3 regions of the Bradyrhizobium sp. 613_E4_N2_2 genome follow, and region 3 is predicted to be linked to each of the others. Evidence: predicted binding sites of a transcription regulator. Region 3 holds the regulator's gene; each other region holds the start of a gene.

Region 1 (10,274 bases), 3.8 Mb from region 3:
GGACCCATAACCACAGGGAGTAGTTTGGCGAAGACTCGGAGTTACCAGCTCGCCAAATAACCACTGCCTGTGGTTATGGGTCCCCGCTCCCGTGCGCAATTGCGCACTCGGCGGGGACGACAGTGGAGACTGCCGATATAGCGCTGGCTACTTCTTCGCAGCCGCCGCGCGCTCCACAAACGTCTTGCCGCCCTTCATCTTGTGACGGAGCGGGGCTTCGTTGATCTGGATGACGACGGCATCGGCATCGACGCCGAGATTCTTCACCAGGGCCTGGGTGATGTCGCGCATCATGCCGGCCTTCTGCTCGTCGGTGCGGCCTTCGGCCATGCTGACGGTAATCTCAGGCATCGTTCTCTCCCTTGCGGCCGAACACCGGCCATTGACGGTCGCCATCAAACAAGACGTGGATGCCGGGGACAAGCCCGGGCGTGACGGCCTTCCGGAATGGCTATCCCCACTTTACGTCATGGCGGCCCAGGACTTCGCGCACCTTGGCGACGAGGTCGGCTTCGCTGCACGAGAACTGCGCCGGGCGGCTCTCGCGCCACTCCTGGTTGGAGGCGATCGCGGCGGCGGCCTTGGCGCCTTCGATCAGATCCTTGATCTGCAGCTCGCCGCGCGCCTTTTCATCCGAGCCCTGGATGATCACGCAAGGGCTGTTGCGGCGGTCGGCATATTTGAGCTGGTTGCCCATGTTCTTGGGATTGCCGAGATAGAGCTCGGCTCGGATGCCGGCAGCGCGCAAGGACGCCACCATTTTCTGATAGTCGGCGACGCGGTCGCGATCGAACACGGTGACGACGACGGGGCCGAATTCGGGCCGCGTGTCGAGCTTGCCGAGGAGCGTCAGCGCGGCCTGAAGCCGTGATACGCCGATCGAGAAACCGGTCGCCGGCACCGGCTCGCCGCGGAAGCGCGAGACGAGGCCGTCGTAGCGGCCGCCACCACCGACGGAGCCGAACCGCACGGGCCGGCCCTTTTCATCCTTGGTCTCGAGCAGCAGCTCGACCTCAAGTACGGAACCCGTGTAATATTCGAGACCGCGGACGACTTCGGAAGCAATACGTATCCGCTGAGAGCCATAACCAGCCGACGTCAAGATAGAACAAATCTGCTCAAGCTCCTCTAGCCCCTGTAATCCGGTTGGAGAATTCAGAAGTGGTCGCCAATTTGTGAGCAAAGTGTCGTTAGAAAAGAAGTAGCCGGGGGCACCATCATCTGCGGCCCAAGCTTGATTGTCGGACAAATGCTGTTTGAACTGCGCGGGACTTAAGCACCAGTCGTCTTCGTAGGGCTGGTTGTCGCTATCAACTCTTACCCAAGACTCATTGTGTCCGCCTGCAACACGAAAGACTATCTCCATTTGATCTGGAGTAAGGCCCGCGCCCTTAGTAAAATCCCCTTTGCCTTCCTCACCGCCATCCCAACGACCAGGTCCGAGCAGTTTCCTGATGTCGTCGGTTGAAAACTTATCAAGTTTATCGATTGTCCTCAGAACGGTGAGCCTACGTACCGCATTTTCTTCGCCGCCCAGTCCAATGGATTCCAATACCCCATCAAATATCTTGCGACTATTGATCTTCACTACGTAGGAGCCGCGAGGAACTCCCAATGCCTCCATCGTGTCCGCGGCCATCATGCACATCTCTGCATCCGCCGCCGGCGTCGCCGAGCCGACCGTGTCGGCATCGAACTGCATGAACTGGCGGAAACGGCCGGGGCCGGGCTTCTCGTTGCGGAACACGTAGCCGACGCGGTAGCTGCGGTAGGGCAGGACCAGACCGTCGGTGCCGTATCGCTCGCCGACATAGCGGGCGAGCGGCGCGGTCAAATCGTAGCGCAAGCTGATCCACTGCTCGTCGTCGTCCTGGAACGAGAACACGCCCTCGTTCGGACGGTCCTGATCGGGCAGGAACTTGCCGAGCGCGTCGGTGTATTCCATCGCCGGCGTTTCCACGGGCTCGAACCCGTAGAGCTCGTAGACGGTGCGGATCTTCTCGACCATCTCGCGCGTCGCCCGGATCGCGGCGGGGTCGCGATCCTCGAGCCCGCGCGGCAGGCGCGCCTTCAGTTTCTGGGGTTTTTTGGGTTTCTCGGCCATGCGCGGCGTTTACCAGCCGACGCGCGGTGCGGCAACCGAAGTTCGCTTTACTTCGCCCCGCTTGCGGGGAGAGGGGAAGAGAATCTACGGCTGCTCCATCCGGGCCCTCAGGGCATCCGCGTCGGCCTTTGGCAGCGACTTCAGCGTCGGCTTGATGGTTTCGCCTCCGACGATCTTGCCGTTGCGCATGAACATCCAGTCTGAAATGTCCGCTTCGCTGAACTTGACCGCGTCGCCGGCCCGTTTGCCCGGCAGATCGCGCGGCTCGTTGGCGAAGAGGCCCGAATAGGTACCGTTCGGCAGCTTCTTCACGTCACCGATCCAGATATGCTCTCCGCCCCTGCGGGTCGAAAAGCGCACCTTCAAGGCGTGCCCGCTCTCCGACGGCTTTGGCGCGTCATAGGACGCCCAGAAGGTGGGAAGCGTACCGCGGGCGCGCGCGATCGCGGTGTTCATCTCGGGATCGGTGGTGCGCACGTCGACGATCGGCGAGCGGTCTTGCGCTACGACCTCCGGCATGGGCCCGATGGTCAGGATGCCGAAAACGCTGACGCCGGTGATTGCGGCGAGAACGACCCATTTCATGGGCTGGGAGAGTTTTGTTGCCATGTTCGCGATGTCCAGGATGCTTCGATGTCTCCTGGCTTTGTCGCGTGTCGGCAGCAGCATGTTCATAGCGCAATAAGCCACAAACGTTGCGCGTTTCCCCTCTCCCTTGTGCGAGAGGGGAAACGTAATCGCCGTCGATCAAAACACCTTGCGGATCCAGTTGTGCGGATCGTTGGTGCGGCCGTACTGGATGTCGATGAGCTGCTTGCGCAGGCCCGTGGCGACGGGGCCGGCGGCGCCGCCGCTGATCTCGAAATCGCCGCTCACCGAACGCACCTTGCCGATCGGCGAGATCACGGCAGCGGTGCCGCAGGCGAACGCTTCCTTCAGCTTGCCGCTCGCCGCATCCTTGCGCCACTGGTCGAGCGAGTACGGCTTCTCGCGCACCGTCTTGCCGGCATCCTTCGCGAGCGCGATGATGGAGTCGCGGGTGATGCCGGGCAGGATCGTGCCGAGCGGCGGCGTCGAGAGCGAGCCGTCCTCGAACACGAAGAAGACGTTCATGCCGCCGAGCTCCTCGATGTAGCGGCGCTCGACCGCGTCGAGGAAGACGACCTGATCGCAACCGTGCTGGATCGCTTCGGCCTGCGCACGCAGGCTCGCGGCATAATTGCCGCCGCACTTGACGGCGCCGGTGCCGCCGATCGCGGCGCGGGTGTAGTTCTCCGAGACCCAGATCGAGACCGGCGCAGGTCCGCCCTTGAAATAGGAGCCAACCGGCGAAGCGATCACCGCGAAGATGTATTCGGACGACGGCTTGACGCCGAGGAAGGTCTCGCTCGCGATCATGAAGGGGCGCAGATAAAGGCTGCCCTCGCCACCCGGCATCCAGGCGCGGTCGATGCGCACGACCTGCTCCACCGCCTCGATGAAGACGTCCTCGGGCAGCTGCGCCATCGCCATGCGGTCGGCGGAATCCTTGAAGCGGCGCGCATTGGCGTCGGGGCGGAACAGGTTCACACCGCCGTCGTCACGCTTGTAGGCCTTGAGGCCTTCGAAGATTTCCTGCGCGTAGTGCAGGACCGCGCCGGCCGGATCGAGCTGGAAGTTGGCGCGCGCCTCGATGCGTGCTTCGTACCAGCCGCCCTTGGCCTGGTTGTAGCGGACGATCGCCATGTGATCGGTGAAAACCCGACCGAAGCCGGGGTCCACCAGCTTGGCGACGCGGTCCTTCTCGGATGTCGGATTGGATGCGGGCTGGATGTCGAATTTCATACTCATGTCCTTGCCTCCCGCTGCCGGTAGCGGCGCTGTTCTGGCGCCCGCCTGCCCTGTTTGGGCCCGGCTGGCTTGATTAGGTTGTGGCTGGACCGCCGCCAGCCTTGTTACGGCCGGTTTCCGTGGCCAGCATGTCGCCGAGGACATGCTTTTGCGGAACGCGGAAGTCCAGTATGTTTTGCCGAAATGCCGCTCGACAATCGCACGGTAGATCTGCTTCGGCCGTCGTCGCCTGTCCGGCTCTCTCCGGCCGCTCCTAGAACTGCCACCCGACGCGAAGCGATCTAAAATTTCGTGCGGGCTGATCGTTTTGTAACATTGAACCCAAGATACGTCAATATGCCTGACATAAATTTCGCAACTCCCTCTCAAGACGCAGCCGAGCCGCGGCCGGCCGCAGGCGATGGAGGCAATTTGCGCTGGGATATCATCGAACTGCTGTTCTTCGCCTATCGTGATTTCGTCGGCGATCCCGACCAGGAGCTGGAGGCTTTCGGCTTCGGCCGGGCCCACCACCGGGTCATGCATTTCGTCTATCGCTATCCCGGCCTCAAGGTCGCCGACCTGCTCGATGTCCTGCGCATCACAAAACAGTCGCTCGGCCGCGTGCTCAAGCAGCTCCTGGACGAGGGCTATATCGTGCAGAAGACCGGCGACAATGACCGCCGCCAGCGCCTGCTCTACGCGACGCCGAAGGGCGAGGCGCTGGTGCAGAAGCTCGCCGGGCTCCAGACCACGCGGATCACCAAGGCGCTCGCCGAGTTGGCGCCGCAGGATGCCGATACCGTCAAGCGTTTCCTGCGCGCGATGATCGACCGCGACGATCCGGACAAGGTGCTGGAGACGATCTTCGCCAACGTCAATCAGGACGGAAAGGAGTGAACGTGCCGTTCGCTGCCACGCTCGCCCGCCCGCCGGTAGAACCGGCCGACGATGCGCCGCATCTGCTGCTGGTCGACGACGACCGCCGCATCCGCGATCTGTTGTCGCGCTTCCTCGCCAGCGAAGGTTATCGCGTCACTACCGCCGCAAGCGCCGGCGATGCACGCTCGAAGCTCATGGGGCTGCATTTCGATCTCCTGATCCTCGACGTCATGATGCCCGGCGAGACCGGCTTCGATCTCGCCCGCTTCATCCGGACCTCCTCCTCGGTGCCGATCGTGATGCTGACGGCGCGGCACGAGGCCGAAGCCCGCATCGAGGGCCTGCAGATCGGGGCCGACGATTACGTGGCAAAACCGTTCGAGCCGCGCGAGCTTGCGCTGCGCATCAACAACATCCTCAAGCGCGCCGCACCGCCGCCGCAAACCGCCGCGGTGGAGAAGATCGCGTTCGGCCCTTACGTCTACCATCTCGATCGCGGCGAGCTGCGCCAGGGCGAGGAGGTCATTCACCTCACCGACCGCGAACGCGAGATGCTGCGGATTCTCTCGGAGACCCCGGGCGAGACCGTGCCGCGCAGCGCGCTCACCGGCAATGGCAGCGTCAACGAGCGCGCCGTCGACGTGCAGATCAACCGCCTCAGGCGCAAGATCGAGACCGACCCCGCCAATCCGCTGTTCCTCCAGGCGGTACGCGGGATCGGCTACCGCCTGGTGGCCTCGCCATAAAGCAGTGAAGCGCGACCGATGAGCACGATCGATACCGGCCTGACGCTGTTGAAGAGCGCCGCCGGCCGCGTCTCCGCCGCCAATGGCTGGATGGGCAACGCATTCAAAGGCTGGATGCCGACCGGCCTCTATGCCCGCGCGCTGCTCATCATGATCGTGCCGATGGTGATCCTGCAATCGGTCGTCGCCTTCGTGTTCATGGAGCGGCACTGGAACACGGTGACGCGCCGCCTGTCGGCTGCCGTCGTGCAGGACATCGCCGCGCTGATCGACGTCTACAAGGGCTATCCGCAGGACAAGGACCGCAACGAGATCCGCCGCATCGCCCAGCAGCGCCTCGGCCTCGTCGTCGACTTCCTCCCCGCCGGCGACATGCCGCCGCCGGGCCCAAAACCGTTCTTCTCGCTGCTCGACCAGACGCTGTCGGTGCAGCTCGGCCGCCAGATCGGACGCTCGTTCTGGATCGACACCGTCGGCCGCTCCAACCTCGTCGAGATCCGCATCCAGCTCGACGATGCCGTAATGCGCGTGTTCGCGCAGCGTAGCGCCGCCTATGCCTCGAACTCGGAGATCTTCCTGTTCTGGATGGTCGGCACGTCCTCGATCCTCCTGATCGTAGCCGTGCTGTTCCTGCGCAACCAGATCAAGCCGATCCTGCGGCTGGCAGACGCCGCCGAGAGTTTCGGCAAGGGCCGCGAGGCGCCGAACTTCAGGCCGCGCGGCGCGCGCGAGGTACGGCGCGCGGCGGTCGCCTTCCTCGAGATGAAGTCACGCATCGAGCGCACGATGGAGCAGCGCACCGCGATGCTAGCCGGCGTCAGCCACGATCTGCGCACCATCCTGACCCGGTTCAAGCTCGAGCTGGCGCTGATTGGCGACAACCCAGAGCTTGAGGGCATGCGCAAGGACGTCGACGAGATGTCGATGATGCTGGAGGACTACCTTGCGTTTGCCCGCGGCGATTCCGGCGAGCAGTCGCAGCCGACCGACATGGCGCAGGCGCTCGAGGAGCTGCGCAGCGACGCCGAGCGCCACGGCCACACCGCGACCGTCGCGTTCCACGGTCTGCCCGTGGTGACCGTGAAGCCGGCCTCGTTCAAGCGCTGCCTCGCCAACCTCGTCACCAACGCGGCGCGCTACGGCAAGAGCATCGCCATCAACGGCCAGCGCGATCACCGTTATTTGACCGTCACGGTCGAGGACGACGGCCCCGGCATTCCCGCGCACTTGCGCGAAGAGGTGTTCAAGCCGTTCCTGCGGCTCGACAACGCCCGCAACCAGGACGAAGGCGGCACCGGCTTGGGGCTAGCCATCGCCCGCGACATCGCGCGCTCGCATGGCGGCGACATCACCCTCGGCGACAGCCCGATGGGGGGATTAAGGGCGAGTGTCCGGATTCCGGTGTAGGCGGCTCTTCCTTCTCCCCTTGTGGGAGAAGGTGGCGCGAAGCGCCGGATGAGGGGTTGTTTCCGCGAATTCAGAAGTAAGAGAGTCACGCGCGGAGAGATACCCCTCACCCGTCTCGCCGCTACGCGGCGAGACACCCTCTCCCACAAGGGGAGAGGGGAAGACAAACCTACTTCGGCAGCAACGCCTTCAACTTGTCCATGTCGCGCACGTTCATCTTGAAGCCGCCGGGCATCACGATGTCGCCGGGCTTCTGGTCGGGCTTGCAGGCCCCGAGCCACTTGGCTTCGAGCTGCATCGTGGTGTCGCGGCCTGCTGCGCCGGCGGCGCCGCCTTGTGCATGCGACGAGGTCTTCACCGTATAGGCCGAGTTGAAATCGCCGGTGATCTCGGCATGCGAGGTCGTGCTGATGCCGGCGACGTTGCACTCGGAATCACTGACATAGCCGGTCGCGGTCTTCTTGATGTCCTGCTTGGCGCAGATCTGCTTGGCCATCGGGGAGACGTTGTTGTTCATCTCCTTGTCGACGGTCTCGTCGGTGCAGTGCTGCATGGTCATCTCGGGCATGGGCGTGCCGGTCCTGACCATCTTCATTTCCCAGAGACCGGCCTTGCGCACCGGCAGATCGTCGGCGCTGGCGCTGCCTGCCGACACCACAAGACAAAGGGCCGAGCCGAGCAAAGCGAGCTTGCGCGTCATGTGGGAAGCTCCCGACGTTCCGAAAGCGCCTCAGTACAGCGTACGGATCGGCTGTTGGGCAGCGCCATAGGGCACCCAACGGCAGGAGAACGAGATATAGCCGCCCTCAAAGGCCTGCACCGCGAGGAATTTCACGACCTTGCCGTAGCGCGCGCAGTGATCGACCGCGACCTGCCGCGCATCAGCCTGGGTCGCCAGCGAATAAGCGATGATGCCGCCGGTGTCGTTGCCCTTGAACGGAGGCACCGGAAGGAGATCGGCGCGTGCCGACTGGCTGGCCATCATCCCCAGGGCAAGAAAGCCCGCGGCCGCAATGATTCGCATTCCCGTTACTCCAATTGGTTGGGACCAGTTTACGGTGCCGGGAGGTCCATGAAAAGAACTGATGCCCCGCCGGCTGCGAGGTTGGGGTCAACTCTTGGCCAAGTGTTGCCGCGCTGCACTTGACCTGCCCCGGCCTTCGCGGCACCGTCCATCCTTCGCAAGACCCAGCTGTCCGGATTGCCCATGCGCGCCCTCCCCCTGAAATCGCTCCGCTTTGCCACCTTGCTTGGCCTCATGTTCGGGGCGCTGTCGCTCGGTGAGGCCAGGGCCGCCAATCCGCTGGAGCTGAACTTCTGGCTGAACGGGCCGCGCTATGACGGCGCCGTCGTCGATTGCGAGAGGGCGCTGCCGACCATCGCCACCCAGTTCTGGGAGAAGGAAAGCTCGTTCTGGAATTCCTCGTTGAAGATCACCGGCTTCGCCGCCGTTCACGAGATCGCGTTCCGGCCCTGGCAGTCTGACAACATTCCGCGCCGCTATTGCACCGGCGACGCCATGCTCAATGACGGAAAGGTGCGCAAGGTGCATTTCTCGATCATCGAGGATGGCGGCTTCTCCGGCTACGGCAATGGTGTGGAATGGTGCGTGGTCGGGCTCGACCGCAACTGGGCCTACAATCCGTCCTGCCGCGCCGCCAGGCCCTGAGGCTCGATCGAAAGGCCTGAATCGGACTGATCAGGCGCCTGACGGGCCGGCCCGAATTTTGTTCTTGAAATGTTCTTGTTGCCTGCTAGGCTGACTGCACAGTCTAGTTGAGGGGCGTCGCCATGTTTCATTTTAGATTGCATTCGTTCACCCGTCTCGTGATCTCACTGACCCTCCCCCTGGTTCTGGCCGCCGGGCTGGTCGCGCTGCCGGGCGGCGCGAAGGCCCAGGACAAACGGCAGAACGCGCCCGGCGAATTCGACTTCTATGTGCTGTCGCTGTCATGGTCGCCCTCCTTCTGCGAGGAGGCGTCCGAGCGCAACCGCGGCGGCGGCGGTGGTCGCTCGCAGATGCAGTGCAGCGGGCGGCCCTACGCGTTCGTGGTGCACGGGCTGTGGCCGCAATATGAGAATGGCTTCCCTGAATATTGCCAGCGGCCCTCGCCACGCCTGAACCGCAACATCGTCTCTTCGATGCTCGATTTGATGCCGGCGCCGGGGCTGATCTTCAACGAGTGGGACAAGCACGGCACCTGCTCCGGGCTCGACAGCCGCAATTATTTCGAGACGATCCGAAAGGCGCGCGCCGCGATCAAGATCCCGGCGGAATATCTCGAACTGTCGCAGGCCAAGACCGTGGCGCCGGGCGAGGTGGAGGAAGCCTTCATCAAGGCCAATGCGGGCCTGAGCAACGCGGCCATCTCGGTCACCTGCAACCGGACCCGGCTCTCGGAGGTCCGCATCTGCCTCAGCAAGGACCTGCAATTCCGGGCCTGCGAGGAGATCGAGCGCCGCGCCTGCCGCCGCGACCAGGTGACGATGCCGCCGATCAGAGGTGGCTAGTCCAACTGCTCATGCCCCGTACGCCGCGCCGCTTCGGCGGTGCGCTGCAGAATCGGGGCCTATGCTGCATGGGAATCCAGACCCGGGCCCTGGCCCGCAACGCTAAGAGCGTTGCAGCGCGTCCGGGACAGACGCGCATGCCGCTTTGCTCAAGCCGTGACGTAGCGTAGTCCTGTCTCATGAACTACCGTCACGCCTTCCACGCCGGAAACTTCGCCGATGTCATCAAGCACATCGTGCTCGCGCGCATCATTACTTACCTCCAGGACAAGCCGGGGGCATTCCGTGTCATCGACACCCATGCCGGCGCCGGCCTCTATGATCTCGAAAGCGACGAGGCGCGCCGCAGCGGCGAATGGCTGACCGGCATCGCGCGGCTGATGCAGGCGCGCCTGTCGAACGACGCCGTGGCGCTGGCCAAGCCCTATCTCGACATCGTTCGTGCCTACAATCCGAAGGGCGAACTCAAGGCCTATCCGGGTTCGCCGCTGATCACGCGCGGCCTGCTGCGGCCGCAGGACCGCCTCGTTGCCTGCGAGCTTGAGCCGAAGGCGCGCAAGGCGCTGATCGGTGTGCTGCGCCGCGACGAACAGGCGCGCGTGGTCGATCTCGACGGCTGGGTCGCGCTGCCGGCCTTTGTGCCACCGAAGGAACGGCGCGGGCTCGTGCTGATCGACCCGCCGTTCGAGGCGAAAGACGAGTTCGAAAAGCTCGGCGACGCCTTCTCGGCGGCTTTCGTGAAATGGCCGACCGGTATCTATGTAATCTGGTACCCGGCCAAGAGCCGACGCGCCACCGACACGCTGGTGCAATCA
Region 2 (10,274 bases), 3.0 Mb from region 3:
CGGCGGCGGCACCATCGGCCATCCCATGGGCATTGCGGCTGGCGCGATCGCCAACCGCGTGGCGCTCGAAGCGATGATCCTCGCCCGCAACGAGGGGCGCGACTACGTCCATGAAGGTCCAGAGATCCTGGCCAGGGCGGCAGAGACCTGCACGCCGCTGAAGGCTGCGCTCGAGGTCTGGAAGGACGTCAGCTTCAACTATCAATCCACCGACACGCCGGACTTCGTGCCGACCGCGTTGGAAACCGTTTGAGGAGATGAGATATGAAACTGACCCAGGGCTGCTTCTCGTTCCTGCCTGATCTGACCGACGACCAGATCACGAAGCAGTTGCAATATTGCCTCGCCAATGGCTGGGCGGTGAATATCGAGTTCACCGACGATCCGCATCCCCGCAACACCTATTGGGAGATGTGGGGCCTGCCGATGTTCGACCTCCAGGACGCCGCCGGCGTGATGATGGAGCTCGCCGAGTGCCGCAGGGTCTACGGCGACCGCTACATCCGCATCAGTGGATTCGACTCCAGCCATGGCTGGGAATCGGTGCGGATCTCGTTCCTCGTCAACCGCCCGCCGCAGGAAGCCGAGTTCGACCTGGTGCGGCAGGAGGTCGGCGGACGTGCGATCCGCTACACCACCGTGCGCCGGCCGGCCGCGCACGCGTCGACCTAGTCATTCCTCTCCGCGCGGAGCACTCCCTGCTCCGTTTCCTTGGCGGACCACTGCTTCGCCGCTCCCCCCGCGGCGAAGCTCTTTTCTTCGAGGTGCCGATGCTTGATGTCCCTCATGCGACGACCGCTGAAACCAGCGAGACCAGCTTCGATCTCCGCAAGGAGGCCGAGGCGGCCGGAATCACTGACACGCTGCAACAGCTCGAGCAGGAGCTGATCGGCCTCCGGCCGGTCAAGAACCGCGTGCGTCAGATCGCGTCACTGCTGCTGATCGAGCGCATCCGCCAGCGTGCGGGACTGGCATCGTCGCCCCCGACACTGCACATGTCGTTCACCGGTAATCCGGGCACGGGCAAGACCACGGTGGCGCTGCGCATGGCAAAGATCCTGCACGGCCTCGGTTTCGTGCGGCGCGGGCAGGTGATCTCGGTGACGCGCGACGATCTCGTTGGCCAGTATATCGGCCATACCGCGCCGAAGACGAAGGAGATATTGAAGAAGGCGATGGGCGGCGTGTTGTTCATCGACGAGGCCTATTATCTGCACCGGCCTGACAACGAGCGCGATTACGGCCAGGAGGCGATCGAGATCCTGCTCCAGGTGATGGAGAACCAGCGCGAGGACCTCGTCGTGATCCTCGCCGGCTATGGCGAGCGGATGACGAGCTTCTTCGCCTCCAACCCGGGCTTCCGTTCGCGCATCGCCCATCACATCGACTTCCCGGACTATGCGGAAGCCGAGCTTCTCGTCATCGCCGAGCTGATGCTGAAGGAGCGTGGATACCGCTTCTCGGCGGCGGCGCGCGGGGCCTTCGAAAAATACATCGCACTGCGCCGGACCCAGCCCTTCTTCTCCAACGCGCGCTCGATCCGCAACGCGGTCGATCGTATCCGCCTCCGCCAGGCCGATCGCCTCGTCTCCGATCTCGACCGCATGCTCGATGTCGCCGATCTCGAAACGATCGATCCGACGGATGTCCTTGCGAGCCGCGTTTTCAGCGGTGGTGCGGACGCGCAGAGGAGTGCGAAGTCATGACGGGAGAAATCCTCATCGCGCCTTCGATCCTGGCCGCCGATTTCGCGCGCCTCGGCGAGGAGATCAGGGCTATTGATGCTGCCGGCGCCGACTGGATCCACTGCGACGTCATGGACGGACATTTCGTGCCGAACATCAGCTATGGCGCCGACGTCATCAAGGCGATCCGGCCGGCGACGGCGAAGATCTTTGACGTGCATCTGATGATCGCGCCTGTTGATCCCTATCTGGAGGCGTTCGCAAAGGCAGGCGCCGACGTCATCACGGTTCATGCCGAAGCCGGCCCGCATCTGGACCGCTCGCTCCAGGCCATCCGTGCGCTCGGCAAGAAGGCTGGCGTCAGCCTGTGTCCGGCTACACCGGAAGCCGCGATCGAATACGTGCTTGATCGTCTCGACCTCGTGCTGGTGATGACGGTCAATCCCGGCTTCGGCGGCCAGTCCTTCCTCGACTCCCAGATCGAGAAGATCAGGCGCATTCGAAGCATGATCGGCGACCGGCCGATCCGGCTCGAGGTCGATGGCGGCATCACGCGCGACAATGCCGCCGCTGTGGCTGCCGCGGGCGCCGACACCCTCGTGGCAGGATCGGCCGTGTTCCGCGGCAAGAGCAGCGCCGATTATGCGGGCAACATCGCCGCCATCCGCGCTGCTGCGGAGGCCGGCAGGGTTCCGAAGCTGCAACATGGTTCGGCGCAGACGATCCGGGCCGGCGAGACCGCGCTCACCCGGTAGAATACGGCATACCGGCGTGGCAGAGCCGGCGTCGCACTGGTTGTACCATGGCGTGCCATTCCGTCCGAGGTTCTACAGGGCACGCTGCACGGCGCAGCGGGCCTTCCTCGCGCTAGAGTTCTGCGCAGAAATGCAGGGCAATCTCATCGGGTGGCCGGAATCGATCGAACGGTATCTTGATCTGATCGGCATCTCCGTCGCGCGCCAGCGCTACGCCTGGCCAATGAGTTCCACGTGGGGTTCTCCGATAGGAACCAATGGAGGCCTGCGCGTTTCCCAGACGTTAACCCAGGTTGCGCGGGGCGCCTCGCACGCAGTAAATGTTTTGCATAACCGCCATCGGCCTGACGTAAATCAGGGCAATAAGCTCAGTGAATGCGAGGGAGGGTCTCATGGAGAACGTACGTCGCTACCGGGCGCTGGCGTCTCTCTGTCGTCAGCAGGCGGCCTATCGGCCGCTCCAGAACTGGCAACTCCTTGGGCAAGCCGAACATTTCGAATACCTCGCCGAGATTGCGCTGAAGGCGCATTTCGACGCGTGCAATGCGCAACCCGAGGACGACGCCATCGCCACCGCGCCATTTGAGACCCCCGCCGCGGCGTGAGCGCGTCGGTCCGTTGCGGATCATCTCTCGATCAATGCGACATCAGCGTCGGGACCGTCATGGCTTCCAGCATGGCGCGGGTGACGCCGCCGAGGAAGCGTTCCTGCAACCGCGAGTGGCCGTAGCCGCCCATGACCAGGAGATCGAGGCTCTCGTCGGCGGCCAGCGACAGGATGGTCGGCTGGATGTCGGAGCGCGCCGCCGACAGGCTGACGGTGCGGGTCGACAATCCGCGCCGGCCGAGGTGTCTTGCCAGATGGCTTGCTGAGACCTCGTCGGGAACCGCGTCGGCTTCGTTGATCGTGATGATCACGATCTCCTCGGCGCGGGCCAGGAAGGGAGCGGCGTCGCGCATCGCGCGAGCGGCGAGGCGGCTGCCATCCCAGCAGATGCCGATCCGGTTCGCCCTGAATGACCCACGAAAGGTGTAGGGCAGGAACAGCACCGGTCCGCCCGCCTGGAACAGGATCTCGCCGGGCATATCATTGTCGAATGAGCCTTGCGCCGGATCGGGCTGCAGCACGATGCTGAGATCGTGGAGCCGCGCCATCTCGCCGAGCGAGCCGGCTGCGTCCGCGGGGATTGCGCCGAGCGGGTGGCAGGTGCAGGAGATGCCGGCGTTCGTGGCTTCGCTCCGAAATATCGCCAACGCGGCCTCGGCACGCTCCACCGCGCGCTCGCGCTCCATCTCGAACACCGCCGCTACGGCGGCACCGCCATCCAGGACATAGGCAGTGCTGCTCGCGACGTACCCGACGGCGACCGCGTCGACGTGTGCGTTGAGTCTCGCCGCGAGCGAGATCGAGCCGTCGATCACCGCGCTCATCGGGCGCTCGGTCGGGATGTGGACGAGAATGTCTTTGTACATGGCGCGCCTCCGGTGGACATCATCCAGTGGCCGCAGTCTATCACGGCGCACGGGGCCTGCGTTGAGCCGCATCAAATGTGCAGCCCTGATTTTCGCGGCACCTTTGCCAAGATTTAATCGGACGGACGGGACGCCGTAAGGTGACGATGTCCATGTTGGTTGCAAGGCGACTTACCCAACATGGACATTTCGACATGAACGATCACGTCAATTCCGACACCACCACGTCCCGCAAGATCTTGAAGCCGCGCCGGCTTGCGCTGCTGGGCACCGTGGCCGCGCTTGGCGTGGCCGTGCTCGCTGCCTCTCCCGCCTCTTCGCAGTTCGGTCTGAATTCCTTCATCGGGCCGGCCCAGGCGGCGGAAGCCGCCGCGACGCCGCCGGGCTTCGGCGATCTCGTCAGCAAGGTCAAACCCGCCGTCATCTCGGTGCGGGTCAGGATCGACCAGGACAATGACAAGAGCGCGATGCTGCAACAGAACCGGATGGATTCGGACGAGGATTCGCCGTTCGACCAGTTTTCGCGGCAGTTCGGCTTCCGCGGCCCGGGTGGCATGAACGGCATGCCGCGCCAGCGCCACCAGATGATCACGGGCGAGGGTTCCGGCTTCTTCATCTCCGCCGACGGCTATGCCGTGACCAACAACCACGTCGTCGATCACGCCGAGTCGGTACAGGTGACCATGGATGACGGCACGAGCTACACCGCGAAGGTGGTAGGCACCGATCCGAAGACCGATCTCGCGCTGATCAAGGTCGATGGCAAGAGGGACTTTCCGTTCGTCAAATTCTCCGACCAGAAGCCGCGCATCGGCGACTGGGTGGTCGCGGTCGGCAACCCCTTCGGCCTCGGTGGCACCGTGACCGCCGGCATCGTCTCGGCCAATGGTCGCGACATCGGCAACGGTCCCTATGACGACTTCATCCAGATCGACGCGCCGATCAACAAGGGTAATTCCGGCGGTCCGGCCTTCGACATGAACGGCAACGTGATCGGCGTGAACACCGCGATCTTCTCACCCTCCGGCGGTTCGGTCGGTATCGGCTTCGACATTCCGGCTTCGACCGCGAAGCTCGTCGTCGCGCAGCTGAAGGACAAGGGCTCGGTCACCCGCGGCTGGCTCGGTGTGCAGGTGCAACCGGTGAGCGCCGAGATCGCCGACAGCCTCGGCCTCAAGGAGGCGCGCGGCGCGATCGTGGACAATCCGCAGGACGGCAGCCCCGCGGCGAAGGCCGGCATCGAGGCGGGCGACGTCATCACCGCCGTCAACGGTACCGCGATCAAGGACTCCCGCGATCTCGCCCGCACCATTGCCACCCTGGCGCCGGGCACGTCCGTGAAGCTCGACGTCTTCCACAAAGGCGCGAGCAAGACGGTGACACTCGCCCTCGGCGAGTTGCCGAACGAGCGGCAGGCCAAGGCCGGCGAGGGCAAGGCGCAGCCGAACACCGGCACGCCGCGCCTCGGTCTCAGCCTGGCGCCGGCAGGCGACGTCCAGGGCGCGGGCCAAAAGGGCGTGGTCGTGACCGAGGTCGATCCGCAGGGACCCGCCGCGCAGCGCGGCATCCAGACCGGCGACGTCATTCTCAATGTCGGTGGCAAGGCCGTTGCCAATGTCGGTGACGTCCGCTCCGAGCTGGCGCAGGCCAAATCGTCCGGCAAGAACAGCGTGCTGTTGCAGGTGAAGAGCCAGGAAGCGACGCGGTTCGTCGCGGTGCCGCTGGCCTAAGCCTCGCGCTTCCCGCGGCAAACTCAAAAGGCGGCCTGCGGGCCGCCTTTTTCGTGCGCGTCTGGAAGATTCCCACAGGTGCCGATAACATTCTCGTTAACGGCAGCGTTGATGACGGGTTCGTCCGAAAAAGCCGCGTTCGCTCGTCACAGTTCGGAATCACGTGTTGGGCTTTGGCGTCAATGAAGACGCCCAGGCGAATTGCAGGAGTGGAACTTCGAACGCCCGGCCTTCTTGTGGAACCGGTGGTTCGCATTTGATCGGTGCCGACATGGATCGATTGAAGCTCTCGCTGAGGTGTGCGCTGCTTGTGGCGCCGCTTGTCCTGACGACCGGAAGCGCCCTGGGGCGCGACGATGGCCGCTACGCCAACTCGCCCCTGAAACCCTGGTTCGACAGCTTGCGCAGCCATCTTGGGCCCTGCTGCTCGGATGCAGATGGCTTTGCTGTATCCGACCCCGATTGGGAATCGCACGATGGGCACTATCGCGTGCGGCTCGACGGGCAGTGGGTGGATGTGCCTGATGAGGCCGTCATCACCGAGCCAAACCGGGCTGGCCACACCATGGTATGGCCGGTGAAGACTGCGTTCGGGATTTCGATCCGCTGCTTCATGCCGGGCAGCATGATCTGACGCGGGTGGGCGTTACCGCTTGCTGGATTTGCGCTTCGAGGTCTTCTTCGTTGTCTTGGTCGTCTTCCTGGCCGTCTTCTTGGCTGTCTTCTTCTTGGACGTTTTCCGCTTCGACGCCTTCTTCGGGACTTTCTTGCCCTTCGCGCGCGCTTCCGACAGGCCGATTGCGATCGCCTGCTTGCGACTCTTCACGCGTCCGCCACGACCGCCGGGGCCGCTTTTCGCGGTGCCCTTCTTATAACCGCGCATCTCGCGCTCGACATCACTGCTGGCGCTGCGTGAGTAGCGGCGTTTCTTTGCCTTGCGTGCCATCAACTCTCTCCCTTGGCCCGGGAAAGAACCGCATCACTGACCCTACGTTCCAAATGCGCTGGCCGCGTTCCTCAGAAGGAGTTCGCCAACTCGATCTCGTCTTCCAGCGCTCGAATGCGGCGCGCAGCCTCAGTGGAGGACAGAGCCCGATCGTATTGAGTGGGCTGATAGGCTTCCTCGCTCAGACGCTTCAGCCTCAGCCCCTGCGCTCTCGTCATCTGCTCCGTGAGGAAAACCCTGGCGTCGTATTTACCCTGAACCTGCATCTGGCCTCTCCGTTCTCAAATCGTCACTTGACTATATGTTCTTATTTTGTTCTAACAAGCCATGGACAACAGAATTAATGAAATTCGACGCAAAATCAGCGCCTTGAGGCTCGAGATGGCCGACATCGAGGTGTCTGTGCGCGACCTCGTCGATCGCGACCGCGACTGCACAGAAAAGGCCCTGGCGCAGATGGATCTGCGCCGGAAAATCAACCTGCTGATCGGCGAATGGAAGGCGGCCGGTGGCGGCGATGTCTTGCCTGACGTCCGCGAGCGGGTCCGCCTTCGTCCTGCAACGACATCCGGTAGTCCGCTGCGCGTGATCGCGCGCCGCTGAGAATTTTGGGAGCGTGCGGTGGAAGAAGACCCGGACACGTACCGGATTCTAAAACTGCGCGCCGAAATTCTCGAACTCGGCTCCGCCATCCGGCAATTGCAGCGCGAGGGTCTCGACGATGCCGCAGCGCAGCTCCTGATCGCACGCAAACGTGCACGGCTGGAGCATCTCGTGAAGGCGAATGCCACGGGACGGCCGCTTTAGCGATGCGACGCTGGAAGGATTCCCAATCTAGCTCCAAACTCCAGCTCCAAAGCGAAAGGCCCCGCGTCGCCGCGAGGCCTTTGATTGTCGGCCGGAGCTCACTTGGTGTTGCTCATGCCGCCCTTGTTGTTCGTCATGGTGCCGCCTTGGTCGGAGCCGGGGCCAGAACCACCTTGACCGGAGGGATCAGCGCCCTTGGAGGACTTGGTGTTGGCACCCGTGGTCTGCGACGAGGACATAGCGGATCCATGCTTGGCCTTATGCGACTTGGCCTGCACGGCGAACGGAGCGGCGGCGAGGCCGGTTGCCAACATCACGGTAAGAGCGAGCTTGGTGGTTTTCATGCGCGGGAACTCCCTGAGTTGAATTGACGCAGGCAGCCAACCGCCATTTGCTGCAGGAGTTCCGAACGAAATCGCCCGGTGCGCGTCACGCGCGCTTCAAAATTCCTTGTCCTCGGCGAGGATGAACACGAGGCCCGTGAGCGTTGCGCCGATCGCGAACGTCGTCACCAGTGTGATGATGAAGACCATGCCGGCCGAATGTCCGCCGTGGTTCAACAAATTTGCGACGGCCGGATTGAACAGGACGAGGGCGAGACCGAAGACAAGGCCGAGGGCTGCGCCCATCATCGCATGCGTCATCAGCTTGATGACGCCGGTCGGAGAGATGAGGCTCGGCGACTTTTTCCCGCGCATGGAACCGCCTCGCGGTGTGGCATAAAACGCATGCGACGATTGCGGGTTCCATTGTCATGACGATTTTGTCATTCCCCGCTTCATCCGACGTTCATGGCGGTCTTGCGAGGATGAATGCCATCAACACGGGAACATTCGATATGGGTAAGGTCGTCTTTCTCTATCGCTCGCTGGCCTATCGCAACGCGGCTGCGGACATGCTGCGCAAGGCGCGCAGGCTGCCGCGCGGCGCCGAGCGGAGCGCAGCCCGCCGTTACGCGCGGGCGCTGCGCGAGCTTTCGCAAACGGAAGCCTGGCTGGAAGGACGTGTCGCTGACGAACCGCAGGCGATGCAGAGCATGAGGGTCGCCGCGACGCGCTAGATCATGATCGGTTCTGAGTGAATCAGGGCCGAAGCTCCAGATTCCTATCTTTACGCGCGAACCGGAGCCCACTTCGCTCGCAAACGCGCTAGCCTGAGGCCCGCTGAAGGGGTTCGGACGGAGCCACGTCGAACTTGCTCGCGGCCGGCGGCGCTACGGTCTTCCGCGTCAGCGGCACCTCAAGGCGGCACAACAGGCCTTCGGCACGCCAGTTGAATTCCGCCTGTCCGCCGAGTTGCGATTCCACACTGGCAAGCAGGCTCCGCGTGCCGAAGCCACGGGATTTCGGCGTCCTCACCAGCGGACCGCCGGTTTCGTCCCAGGTCAGTGTGAGGTGGTCGTCCTCGACCTGCCAGCCGATCGCAAGCCGCCCAGACCGCGTCGAGAGCGCGCCATATTTCGCCGAGTTGGTGAAAAGCTCATGCAGCGCCAGCGCCAGCGTCTGCGCTGTCGCCGGCGCCAGCTGAACTTCCGGACCGGCCAGCTTGATCTGGCCGCCGAGCGAGTAGGGCGCGAGCTCCTCGTCGATCAGCCTTGAGAGTTCGGCGCCCTGCCAGCTCGACAGCGACAGGATCGTGTGCACGCGCGCCAGCGCGTTGATGCGCCCCTCGACGGCGTTGACGTAAGCCTTGACCTCGTCGGCGCGGGTGAGGCGCACGATCGATTGCGCCAGCGCCAGCGCGTTCTTGGCTCGATGATCCACCTCGCGCGCCAGCAGGTTTTGTCTCTCTTCCGCGCGTTTGCGTTCGGTGATGTCCACGGTGACGCCGCTCACGCGCACCACGCGGCCGCCCTGGTCCACCGTCGCGGCTGCCGTGCCGACGCACCAGCGCACCTCGCCATCGGGCCGGCTGACGCGAAACTCGCCTTCATAGGCGTGCGCGCCGGTGTTGAACGCGGCAATCGCCTGGCCGAACTGGTCGACGTCATCAGGGTGCAGCAGCGCCTGGATGTTGGCTGAGGTGACGTTGAAGGTCTCCGGCGTCACGCCGAAGATGCGGTACTGGCCTTCGTCCCACATCCAGTCGCCGTTGACCCAGTCCCAGTCCCACGATCCCATCTTGCCGGCGGCGATCGCCATGCTGCGCCGCTCTTCGCTCTCGCGCAGCTTTGCGGTGGAATTCTCCAGCTCGGCCGTGCGTGCGCGAACGCGGTCTTCGAGCTCCTGGTTCAGCCGTTCGAGCTCGCGTGTCTTGCGGTAGAGTTCGGCGAACACCTTGATCTTGGCGCGCAGCACCTCCGGCACGACCGGCACCGGGACGTAGTCGACGGCACCCATCTCGTAGCCGCGTAAGCGGTCGATATCGCTGACCTGAATGGCCGAGATGAAGATCATCGCGGTCTTCTGGAAGCGCGGATGCTCGCGGATCATCGCGGCCAGCTCGAATCCGTCGAGCTCGGGCATGCAGACGTCGACCAGGATCACCGCGATCTCGGTCTTGAGCAGCACCTCCAGCGCCTCGCGGCCCGATGATGCGATCACGAGGTTCTCGCCGAGTTCCTTCAGGATCACCTCGTAGGCGAGCAGCTTGGCCGGCTGGTCGTCGACGAGGAGGATGTTGACCTTTTCGTGGTCCATTCGCGGATCCAAACTCAGCGGTGCAGCCACATGCGGATTGCAAGCAGCAATTGATCGGTGTTGACGGGTTTGGCGAGGTAGTCGGACGCACCGGCTTCCAGGCATTTCTCACGGTCGCCCTTCATCGCCTTGGCTGTCAGCGCGATGATCGGAAGGCGGGCGAAGGCCGGATTTTCGCGAATGACGCCGATGGTCTGATAGCCATCCATCTGCGGCATCATGATGTCCATCAGCACGAT
Region 3 (10,274 bases):
GCTGCGCTCGAAGATCGAGGCGCTGCCCTACATGGGCGGCGTCAACATCATCGATGCCGAAGGCAATCTCATCAACTCGTCGACGGCGTGGCCGGCCCCCAAAGTGAACGTCGCCGATCGCGCCTATCTTCGCACTTTCAAATACGATCCTTACTCGCCGAACGTGCTGATCGAGCCGGTGCACAGCCGCGTCTCCGGCGCCTGGACCATCCTGATCGTGCGCAAGATCGTGGGACCGAACGGCGAGTTCATGGGCGTGGTCGGACGCGGCATCGAACCGGCCAATTTCGAGAAGTTCTTCGCCTCCGTCGTGCTCGGCGAAGGCGCCACGATCTCGATGCTGCATCGCGACGGCACGCTGCTCGCTCGCTATCCCCATTCCAGCGAGCAGATGGGCAGGAATTTCAAGACCGGCCCGTTCGAGCAGCAGAGGATCTTCGGGGTCGATCACTTCGCCGGCCGCATCATGAGCCCCGTCGACGGAGAAGACCGCCTGATCTCCTCGCGTGCCCTGCCCCACTTCCCGATCCTGATGATGGCCACCACAACGCGCGCGGCGGCGCTGACGGACTGGCGCGAGCAGATCGGCATCCTGATGTCGGTTGCGGGCGCCTCCGCGCTCGCCATCGCGGGCGTGCTGATCGCGATCGTGCGCAAGCTGCTGGAGCAGCACCGCGCCTCCCGCGAGCGGCTGACGCTGGAGAAGCAACGCCTCGACCGCGCCGTCAACAACATGACGCAGGGCCTGCTGCTGTTCGACGCCGAGCAGCGGCTGGTGATCTGCAACCAGCGCTACATCGAGATGTACGGCCTGTTAGCCGAGGTGGTGAAGCCCGGCTCCAGCTTCCACGACATCATCGCCCACCGCAAGGCGACCGGCTCGTTCACTGGCGACATCGGCGACTATGTCGTCCGTGTGCTGCGCGACATCCATGTGCGTAACTCCATGGTGGTCGACACCTCCGACGGGCGCTCGATCCACATCCTCAACGAGCCGCTCGCGGACGGCGGCTGGGTGGCGACCCACGAAGACGTCACCGAGCGCCGACGCATCGAGGAGCGCATCACCCACCTCGCCCATTACGACGCGCTGACCGACCTGCCCAACCGCACCATGTTCCACGAGCATCTACGCGCGGAGCTCGCCGCCATCGCCGGTGGCGAAGAGATCGCGGTGTATTACATCGACATCGACGAGTTCAAGGGCGTCAACGACGCGCTCGGCCATCTCGTCGGCGACGAGCTGTTGAAATCGATCGCGACGAGCCTCAGCCGCTGCGCGGGTCCGCAGGACTTCGTGGCGCGGCTCGGCGGCGACGAATTCGCCATCGTACAGAGCGCGGTGACGTCGTTGGAGCAGGTCAACGAGCTCGTCGCGCGGGTCTTCCAGGCCATCCGCGCGCCGTTCGACTGCATGGGCCATCATCTCACCACGGACGCCAGTATCGGCATCGCGCTGGCGCCACGACACGGCACCGCGCTGGACCAGATCCTGAAGAACGCGGACATGGCGATGTATGCCGCCAAGGCCGCCGGACGCCGCACCTATCGCTTCTTCGAGCCGGAGATGGACGCCAAGGTCCAGGAGCGCCGGCAGCTCGAGATCGATCTGCGCCATGCCATCGCCCAAGGTGGGCTCGAAGGCGGGCTCGAGGTCTACTACCAGCCCTGCCTCGCCCTGAAGGACGACCGGATCACCGGCTGCGAGGCGCTGGTGCGCTGGCGCCATCCCGAACGCGGCATGGTCTCGCCCGCCGAGTTCATCCCGATCGCCGAAGACACCGGCCTGATCAACGAGATCGGCGAATGGGTGCTGGCCACGGCCTGCCGCGATGCCGCCAACTGGCCCGACGACATCCGCCTCGCCGTCAACGTCTCGCCGGTGCAGTTCAAGAGCGGCACGCTGGCGCTGAAGATCATGGCGGCCCTTGCCGCCTCCAATTTGCCGGCGAGCCGGCTCGAGCTCGAGATCACCGAGGCCGTGCTGATCCGCGACGACGACACCGCGCTTGCGATCCTGCACCAGCTCCGCGCCATCGGCGTGCGGATCGCGCTCGACGATTTCGGCACCGGCTACTCCTCGCTGAGCTATCTGCACCGCTTCCCGTTCGACAAGATCAAGATCGACCGCTGCTTCGTCAGCGACATCGCCGGTCCCGACGGCTCCGCCAGCATCGTGCAGGCCGTCGTCAACCTGGCTGCCGCCCGCCGCATGACCACCACGGCCGAGGGCGTCGAGACCGAGGAGCAGCAGCGCCTGCTCCGTGCGCTCGGCTGCTCCGAGATGCAGGGCTATCTGTTCAGTGCCGCAAAACCGGCCGACAAGGTGTTGGAGCTGTTCGCGCTGCATCGCAGCCGCCTCGCCCAGCGCGGCGGCGAGGAAGGCCGGCGCCGCGAGGCCAGCTAGTGCGGTCTTCCCAACAATTGGAAGCGTCACCGCACGAATTCGCCCGGGAGCGGTCATCCGCTCCCGGGCGATATCTGGACGTCGTAAGGCTTTAGTTCGGTACCGCCGCCTTCGGCGCAGGCTTGGCGGCGACCGCATTCGCGGTCACGCCGTGCAGGAAGTCGTAGGCCGCATGCAGGGCCTTGTCGTCCTTCTCTTCCGGCGGGACGTAGGACTGCGATCCGGTCTGCTCGGTGCCGTCGGCGGCCTGCAGATGGCCGCGCATCTGCGACTCCGCCATCGTATCCATCCGGCCCTTCAGCTCGGGTGGCACGTCCTGCAGGATCTCGATGTCGGGCGCGATGCCCTGGGCCTGGATCGAGCGGCCCGACGGCGTGTAATAGCGCGCCGTGGTCAGCGCCAGCGCGCCATTGCCGGCGCCGAGCGGAATAATGGTCTGCACCGAGCCCTTGCCGAACGAGCGCGTGCCGATGATCGTGGCACGCTTGTGGTCATGCAGCGCGCCGGCGACGATCTCCGAGGCCGAAGCCGAGCCGCCATTGACCAGAATCACCAGCGGCTTGCCCTTGGTGAGGTCGCCGCCATGGGCGGTGAAGCGCTGGGTCTCTTCGGGATTGCGGCCGCGGGTCGAGACGACCTCGCCGCGCTGAAGGAAGGCGCTCGACACCGAGACGGCCTGGTCGAGCAAGCCGCCCGGATTGTTGCGCAGGTCCATCACGTAGCCGACCAGCTTCTCCGGCGGAACGTCCTTGGAGATCGACGCGATCGCCTTCTTCAGGCCGTCGGTGGTCTGCTCGTTGAACGAGGTGACGCGGATATAGCCGATGTCGCCGTTCTCGACGTGGAAGCGCACCGGACGCACATGGATGATCTCGCGCTTGATCGCGACGTCGAGCGGAGCGTCGGCGCCCTTGCGCACGATGGTGAGCTTGGTCTGGGTATCGACCGGCCCCTTCATCTTGTTGACGGCCTGCTCGAGCGTCATGCCCTGCACGGCATCGCCGTCGATCTTGCTGATGAGGTCGCCGGACATGATCCCGGCCTTGGACGCCGGCGTGTCGTCGATCGGCGAGACGACCTTGACCAGGCCGTCCTCCATCGTGACCTCGATGCCGAGCCCGCCGAACTCGCCGGAGGTGGTCTCCTGCATCTCGGTCCAGGCCTTGTCGTTCATGTAGCGTGAATGTGGGTCGAGCGAGGTCACCATGCCGGTGATCGCACCCTCAATCAGCTTGGAATTGTCGGGCTTCTCGACATAGCTCGCCTTCACCCGCTCGAACACTTCGCCGAACAGATTGAGCCGGGAATAGGCATCATCCGCGCTCGCTGCCGCCCGTGCCGCCCATACTCCACCGTGCGGGCTGGCGACCAGAAGGGTTAGACACGCTCCCGTGAGTGCGCCCAGGGGGAACAGCAGGTTTTTCCGCATGGATAGACTGGCCTTCTTGCTTGGAGCTTTGCTTTGGGCTTGTGAGGCGCCATGCAAATGGCGATCCAGCCCGCTGTTCACAATACCATTCTGGTTTCTTCAAGGCCGGGACGCCACGCTGGCGGGTACATCGTAAAAATCCCTTCGCCCGGGCCTAAACTTTTGGCAACGTTCCGAAACCGTTTCGCGCAACGCGGGAATCGGCCGGCCGGCCCACGCCTCTCAGCTATGCGATTTTAGGATGGTTTTGGAGGGCCGGACACGATAGGCGATGACAATAACGCTTCAAATTCTCGGGAGGACAACAATGAATGACGCGCCCCGCATCCGGCCGGAAAGGAGCGTCGAACTCGGCGCCAGCGCCGAGCCATTCCAAAACCTGCACGAATTCATCCGCAAGGCGCGCGCCAACCTCAACCAGAACGCCTGGGACTATATCGTCGGCGCCGCCGAGACCGAGACCACGATGCGCCGCAACCGCATGGCGCTGGACGAGATCGCCTTCCGGCCGCGCGTGCTGCGCGACGTCCGCGAGGTCGACGGCTCGGTCGAGCTGTTCGGGCGCCGGATGCGGCTGCCGGTGGTGCTGGCCCCTGTCGGCGCACTGGAGATCTTCGATCCGGATGGCGCGGCGAGCGTCGCCCGCGCCTGCGGCACCTTCGGCGCGGCGCACATGCTGAGCTCGGTGTCCGAGCCCGGCCTGGAGAAGACCGCCGAGGCCGCCCCTGATGCGCTGCGGCTCTATCAACTCTATGTGCGCGGCGACGACGATTTCGTCGCCGATGTCGTCAGCCGGAGCGAGAAGAACGCCTACGCCGCCTTCTGCCTGACCGTTGATACCGCCCATTACAGCCGTCGCGAACGTGACATTGCCAAGCGCTATGTTCGCGAGAGCCGCCTGCGCGCCACCGGCGGCGATTACCAGAAGGGCCTGGAGTGGCGGACCGTGAAGATGATCAAGGACAAGTTCAAGATCCCGCTCATCCTGAAGGGCATCGCCACCGCCGAGGACGCCCGGATCGCGGTCGATCACGGCGTGGAGTGGATCTACGTCTCCAACCATGGCGGCCGCCAGCTCGATCACGGCCGCGGTGCCATGCATGTGCTGCCCGAGATCGCCGAGGCCGTGAAGGGACGCGCCAAGATCATGGTCGACGGCGGCTTCTGCCGCGGCACCGACATCGTCAAGGCGATCGCGGCGGGCGCGGACATGGTCGGCATCGGCCGGCTGCAATGCTGGGCATTGGCCGCGGCCGGCGAGGCCGGCGTGAGGCGAATGCTGGAGCTGCTCGAGGACGAGGTGCTGCGCTGCCTCGGCCTCTTGGGCGCCACCTCGTTCGCCGAGGTCGACAAGTCCTGCCTGCACCAGGCGACCGCAACGAATGCGCCGAGCGTGTTCAGCGCGTTCCCGCTGTTCGACCACGACCCCTATCGATATTGAGTGAAAGGATGCAATGAGCTCGCTCTCTCCCGGCAGCGCGGACGCGCTCCTGTTCGATCTCGGGCGCGTCGTGCTCGACATCGATTTCTCCAAGGCGATCGCCTGCTGGGCGGGACATGCCGGCTGCAAGCCGGAAGCCATCGTCGCGCGCTACGTGCGGGACAGCGAAGCCTACCGGCTGCACGAGGTCGGCAAGATCAGCGACGAGGCCTATTTCGACTCGCTGCGCGTCTCGCTCGGGATCGGCATCTCGGACGCGCAGTTCCTGGAGGGCTGGAACGCGATCTTCGCCGGCGAGATGCCCGACATCGCCGAGCTGCTGCCGCGTGCGGCACAGCAGTTGCCGCTCTACGCCTTCTCCAACACCAATCGGCCGCATGTCGACCACTTCTCGAAGGAATATGCCGGCCTGCTCGGCCATTTCCGCGAGCTGTATCTGTCGTCCAGCATCGGCCTGCGCAAACCGGATGTGGAGGCCTTCGACCATGTCGTGGCCGCGATCGGCGTGCCGGTGAACCGCATCGTGTTCTTCGACGATCTTGCCGAGAACATCGAAGGAGCGCGGTCGCGCGGCCTGACCACGGTCCACGTGACCTCGCCCCGCGACGTCGGGAACGCCCTCAAGGCGCTCGGAATCTGATCTCTGGCCGGCAAGCCGACGGGCCGCGAATGGAACTATTTTGCCCGGGGGCGAGGAACCAAGTCCCTTTGTGCATTTTTATACAGAGTTCCCGGAACGATTGCCCCTCTCAGGACTCATGAGTCCGTTGGGAATTCTACATCGGGCTTATCGTCGTGTTGGGCAAAACCTACCTCACCAAGCAGGCCTCTCTGCTGATGAAATTCGCCAGAACCACCTCGGATTCTGACCTTTCCGCAAAACTGATCAGCAAGGCCGCCGACCTGAAATCCCAGGCCGACCCGCTGCCTGACAAGGATCAGGGCCCCGCAGCGCCGGACGTCAGTCCGTACAAGCAGCCGGGGGGCTGACCGATGCTGGCCGTGGCTCTCGTCCTTCTCGTCCTCGCCATGGCCATCCTCGTACCGGTCTGTCTCGCCTTCTGGATCATGCCGCGGCGGACTTGATGCTCACCCTTCATCGCAGAGCGGATGACGCAGGATAAATCATCCTGCGCGGCCACTGTTTTGCCTCTGCGCCTGCACTCGGCTAGAACTCTCGCCGCCGATTTGCCCGAACGGGCCCAGCAGGAGTTTTCACCCGTGGCCCTGATGCCGGTTTCCGACGCGCTCGCTGCGGTGCTGGCGGGCGCAGAGCCGCTGCCTGAAGAGATGATCGCGCTCGACGCGGCCTTCCACCGCGTGCTGGCGCGCGACGTCGCGGCGCGGCGCACGCAGCCGCCGCAGGCGATGTCGGCAATGGACGGCTATGCGGTGCGCGCGGTCGATGCGGCGCAGATCGACTCCCAGCTCACCCTGATCGGCGAGGTCGCGGCGGGCCGACCGTTTGCGGGATCGGTCGGCGCCGGCGAGGCCGTGCGTATCTTCACCGGCGGTGTCGTTCCCGATGGCGCTGATGCGGTCGTGATCCAGGAGGACACGATCGCGGACGGCAAGCGCATCACCATCAAGGAAGCCGCCGTAACGGGGCGGCACATCCGCCCCGCCGGCGTCGACTTCTCGGAAGGCGACGTGCTGCTGCGCAAAGGGGCCCGGCTCACCGAGCGCGACCTCGCGCTCGCCGCCGGCATGAATTACCCGCAACTGCCGGTCCGGCGACGCCCGAAGGTCGCGATCCTCGCCACCGGCGACGAGCTGGTGATTCCGGGTACGACGCCGGGTCACGGCCAGATCGTCTATTCCAACGGTTATGCCCTGCACGCGCTCGCCCGCAGCGAGGGCGCCGATACCATCGACCTCGGGGTTGCCGCCGACACGCTGGAGGCCACCACGGCCGGCATCGGCCGCGCGCGGGAGAGCGGCGCGGACATCCTGATCACGACCGGCGGCGCGTCGGTCGGGGACCACGATCTGGTCCAGCAGGCGCTGAGGGACGAAGGTATCTCGATGGCGTTCTGGAAGATCGCGATGCGGCCGGGCAAGCCGATGATGAACGGGCGGCTCGGCGCGATGCGTGTGATCGGCCTGCCCGGCAATCCCGTGTCATCTTACGTTTGCGGCTTCCTGTTCATGGTGCCGTTGATTCGCGCGCTTTCGGGCCGTTCGATGATTCATCACCGCCGCGAACGCGCGGTGCTCGGCCGCGATGTCGGCGCCAATGACCAGCGCGAGGATTACCTGCGCGCACGCCTCGAGCTGCGCGACGACGGCACGCTCGTCGCCCTTCCGGTCAATCACCAGGATTCCTCGCTGCTTGCGAATCTTGCTGCGGCACAGGCACTTCTCGTGCGCGCGCCATTCGCGCCGAAGGCCGAAGCCGGCACGCCTTGCGAGGTCTTGCGGCTGCCCGTGTGATCGCTTCGTTCGCGTGCGTTCCGCGAACTTTGTCGCGTTCACGGTAAATTAAGCAGTTGCGGAACATGTATCGAACATATAGTGTCCGTTCATGATTTGTTTCGAGAATGTAGCGGCTTACTGCTGAATTCAGCGTCTCGGAATCGAACGACATCAACCGGGGGATTTTGGTCGAGATGTTAACGCGCAAACAATACGAGCTCCTGCGGTTCATCAGCGAACGGCTGAAGGAAAGCGGCGTGCCGCCCTCCTTCGATGAGATGAAGGACGCGCTCGACCTGCGCTCGAAATCAGGCATCCATCGCCTGATCACCGCGCTCGAGGAGCGCGGCTTCATCCGGCGCCTGCCCAACCGGGCCCGCGCCATCGAGGTGATCAAGCTGCCCGAGCTTCAGGCCGCCGCCGGCAGCCGCCGCGGCTTCACACCGAGCGTCATCGAAGGCAATCTCGGCAAGGTCCGCACGACTTCGAGCCCGCCGGCGGACGAGGGCGAGCGCCCCGTCGCGGTCCCCGTGATGGGCCGCATCGCGGCCGGCACGCCGATCGAGGCCTTGCAGACCCGCAGCCACACCATCAGCGTACCGCCTGACATGCTCGGCTCGGGCGAACATTACGCGCTCGAAGTGCGCGGCGATTCCATGGTCGAGGCCGGCATTCTCGACGGCGACATGGCGCTGATCCAGCGCAACGAGAGCGCCGATACCGGCGATATCGTGGTGGCGCTGATCGACGACGAGGAGGCGACGCTCAAGCGCTTCCGCCGCCGCGGCGCCTCGATCGCGCTCGAGCCCGCCAACGCCGCCTATGAGGTCCGCATCCTCCCGCCCAACCGGGTGAAGATCCAGGGCAAGCTGATCGGGCTGTACCGGAAGTATTGATACCGGACGTGCCGGTATCGGTTATTGGGCGCCCCGCGCTCTTTCGATCGGCATCGCTGATCCGAGATTGGAGCGGACGATTGTCCGCTTCCGCTGGATAGTCTTTCTGGTTTCGCGCAGATTATCCGGCCCCTCCTCCGACGGTAAATCCTCGGCACGCCGCACGAAGCAGCCCTGCTTCGCGGCCTTCAGGTTCGAGGAGAATGCATGCGCCGGATCGTTCCGAGCAAAATTGCTGTGGCGCTGATCGCAGCATCAGCGTCGCAAGCCTTGGCCGTGCAAGCCTTGGCCGTGCAAGCCTTGGCCGCGCAATCGCGGCCCCGTGTCCGCAAGGACACCGCCGTAAGCGAGCAAGTCCGCAAGGCCGTCGACCAACCGTCGCGGCCGGGCTGGCAATATTCCGGCTGGTCGGCGCCTGCGGGGCGCTGACACGCGCCTGCAGAATGCAAAGGGGCGGGCTTTGTTCCTGGTGGATTCGGGAAAGTTAATGTGATTGCGGCCTGCGGCGGCGAGCCGTAGATTTGCCTACAACCCGGCAGAACGTTTGGTATTTCCACTCTGATAGAGGCCTGCGCCTCGATTAAGAGACGTGGGTCGCTATCCCTGCATGAGGAGCACCCGATGTGTGACTACAGCCTGCATGCCGTCGCGTCGCGTCCCGCCGAAGTCGGCGAGACGATCGTCACGACAACCTTCCGCGGCACCTCGACGCGCGGCTTTGCCTCCGCGGCCGATCCGACCGTCGCGGTCTGCCTGCTCCCGGGGACGGAGCTCGCCTTCGCCGACAACGTCCGCTACGACAATCGCTGGATCTGGACGCGCACCGTCAATTCGCGCGTCGGCAAGTTCGGCAAGATCGATCCGCACATTCCCGATCGCCATCATGATGCGATCGAATTCCCCGACGGCAAATCCGTGCTGGTGACGCAGCTGGTCGAAGGCCAGCGTGCGACCGTGCTGCAGCTACCGGTGACCCAGCCGCTCGGCGAGCGCGAGCACAAGCCGCAGACCATCACCGACAGCCGGACAACCATCACCCGCCTGCCGATCGGCTGATGCAGCCATTCCCGGCCGGCAGGTCGGGCCAGGATTGAAATCGCCATCGCCGGCCGAGGCCGGCGAGATGGTGTCGTTTGTGTCCCGCGAAACTCCATCGGGCGGACCAAGCCGTGGCGTCTCCACCGCACGAAGTTTGCGCTGTCCTGCCTGAATTTTGAACGTCCGTTCCGCAGCCAAATGGCCGATGCTTGGTGCGGCTTGAGACGGCGGGCACGTTCGATGAAGACCTTCATTCGCGTCGTTGAACTCTGGGTGCCTGACCGCACGCGCATGCGGCTGGAATTCGGCGGCGGCCTCTACGGCGAAGGGTTGTCCGCGTTTAGGGACGTGAGCGAGGGTCTGCATTTCGGATATGACGAGGGGCTTCCCGGCAAGGCCTGGACCAGCGGCCACCCCGTGATCCTCACCAGATTCACCGATTCCTATTTCAGGCGGACCGATCAGGCCATCGCCGCCGGGCTGACCTGCGGCGTTGCGGTGCCGGTGTTTTCAGGCGAATTCCTGCAAGCCGTCATGGTGCTGTTCTGCGGCGACGATGAGGCCCATGTCGGCGCGATCGAGCTCTGGCACAACGATGCCGAAACCTCCCACGAGATGGCGCTCGTCGACGGCTATTACGGCACCGCC

The links. The regulator LexA, encoded in region 3, represses DNA repair genes until DNA is damaged. The targets are predictions, from matches to a motif close to TGTTCNNNNTGTGTTCNG.
Region 1: a site for LexA is predicted at 8,677-8,694, ahead of AB7290_RS37260 (ribonuclease T2 family protein). Genes of this name have one in related genera too.
Region 2: a site for LexA is predicted at 6,892-6,909, ahead of AB7290_RS33400 (DUF3072 domain-containing protein). Genes of this name have one in related genera too.

Annotation. Positions count from the first base shown of each region.
Region 1 is NZ_CP197234.1:7,855,940-7,866,213, forward strand. Features, by position in the region: gene AB7290_RS37210 (tautomerase family protein) at 148-396, opposite strand; gene hisS (histidine--tRNA ligase) at 452-2,104, opposite strand; gene AB7290_RS37220 (YegJ family protein) at 2,189-2,713, opposite strand; gene AB7290_RS37225 (branched-chain amino acid aminotransferase) at 2,852-3,934, opposite strand; gene AB7290_RS37230 (MarR family winged helix-turn-helix transcriptional regulator) at 4,271-4,813, shown strand; gene AB7290_RS37235 (response regulator) at 4,810-5,541, shown strand; gene AB7290_RS37240 (ATP-binding protein) at 5,560-6,948, shown strand; gene AB7290_RS37245 (DUF3617 domain-containing protein) at 7,118-7,648, opposite strand; gene AB7290_RS37250 (hypothetical protein) at 7,679-7,972, opposite strand; gene AB7290_RS37255 (hypothetical protein) at 8,156-8,617, shown strand; gene AB7290_RS37260 (ribonuclease T2 family protein) at 8,740-9,459, shown strand; gene AB7290_RS37265 (23S rRNA (adenine(2030)-N(6))-methyltransferase RlmJ) at 9,639-10,274, shown strand, end outside.
Region 2 is NZ_CP197234.1:7,052,558-7,062,831, reverse strand. Features, by position in the region: gene AB7290_RS33445 (form I ribulose bisphosphate carboxylase large subunit) at 1-253, shown strand, start outside; gene AB7290_RS33440 (ribulose bisphosphate carboxylase small subunit) at 265-672, shown strand; gene cbbX (CbbX protein) at 771-1,706, shown strand; gene rpe (ribulose-phosphate 3-epimerase) at 1,703-2,440, shown strand; gene AB7290_RS33425 (hypothetical protein) at 2,833-3,045, shown strand; gene AB7290_RS33420 (universal stress protein) at 3,077-3,913, opposite strand; gene AB7290_RS33415 (Do family serine endopeptidase) at 4,108-5,643, shown strand; gene AB7290_RS33410 (hypothetical protein) at 5,915-6,277, shown strand; gene AB7290_RS33405 (DUF6496 domain-containing protein) at 6,290-6,589, opposite strand; gene AB7290_RS33400 (DUF3072 domain-containing protein) at 6,661-6,855, opposite strand; gene AB7290_RS33395 (hypothetical protein) at 6,971-7,192, shown strand; gene AB7290_RS33390 (hypothetical protein) at 7,211-7,396, shown strand; gene AB7290_RS33385 (hypothetical protein) at 7,495-7,740, opposite strand; gene AB7290_RS33380 (hypothetical protein) at 7,837-8,094, opposite strand; gene AB7290_RS33375 (hypothetical protein) at 8,151-8,456, shown strand; gene AB7290_RS33370 (HWE histidine kinase domain-containing protein) at 8,545-10,035, opposite strand; gene AB7290_RS33365 (HAMP domain-containing protein) at 10,050-10,274, opposite strand, start outside.
Region 3 is NZ_CP197234.1:4,037,649-4,047,922, reverse strand. Features, by position in the region: gene AB7290_RS19295 (bifunctional diguanylate cyclase/phosphodiesterase) at 1-2,407, shown strand, start outside; gene AB7290_RS19290 (S41 family peptidase) at 2,499-3,836, opposite strand; gene AB7290_RS19285 (alpha-hydroxy acid oxidase) at 4,144-5,277, shown strand; gene AB7290_RS19280 (HAD family hydrolase) at 5,291-5,917, shown strand; gene AB7290_RS19275 (hypothetical protein) at 6,073-6,267, shown strand; gene AB7290_RS19270 (molybdopterin molybdotransferase MoeA) at 6,499-7,710, shown strand; gene lexA (transcriptional repressor LexA) at 7,887-8,588, shown strand; gene AB7290_RS19260 (hypothetical protein) at 8,796-9,017, shown strand; gene AB7290_RS19255 (hypothetical protein) at 9,210-9,644, shown strand; gene AB7290_RS19250 (GAF domain-containing protein) at 9,867-10,274, shown strand, end outside.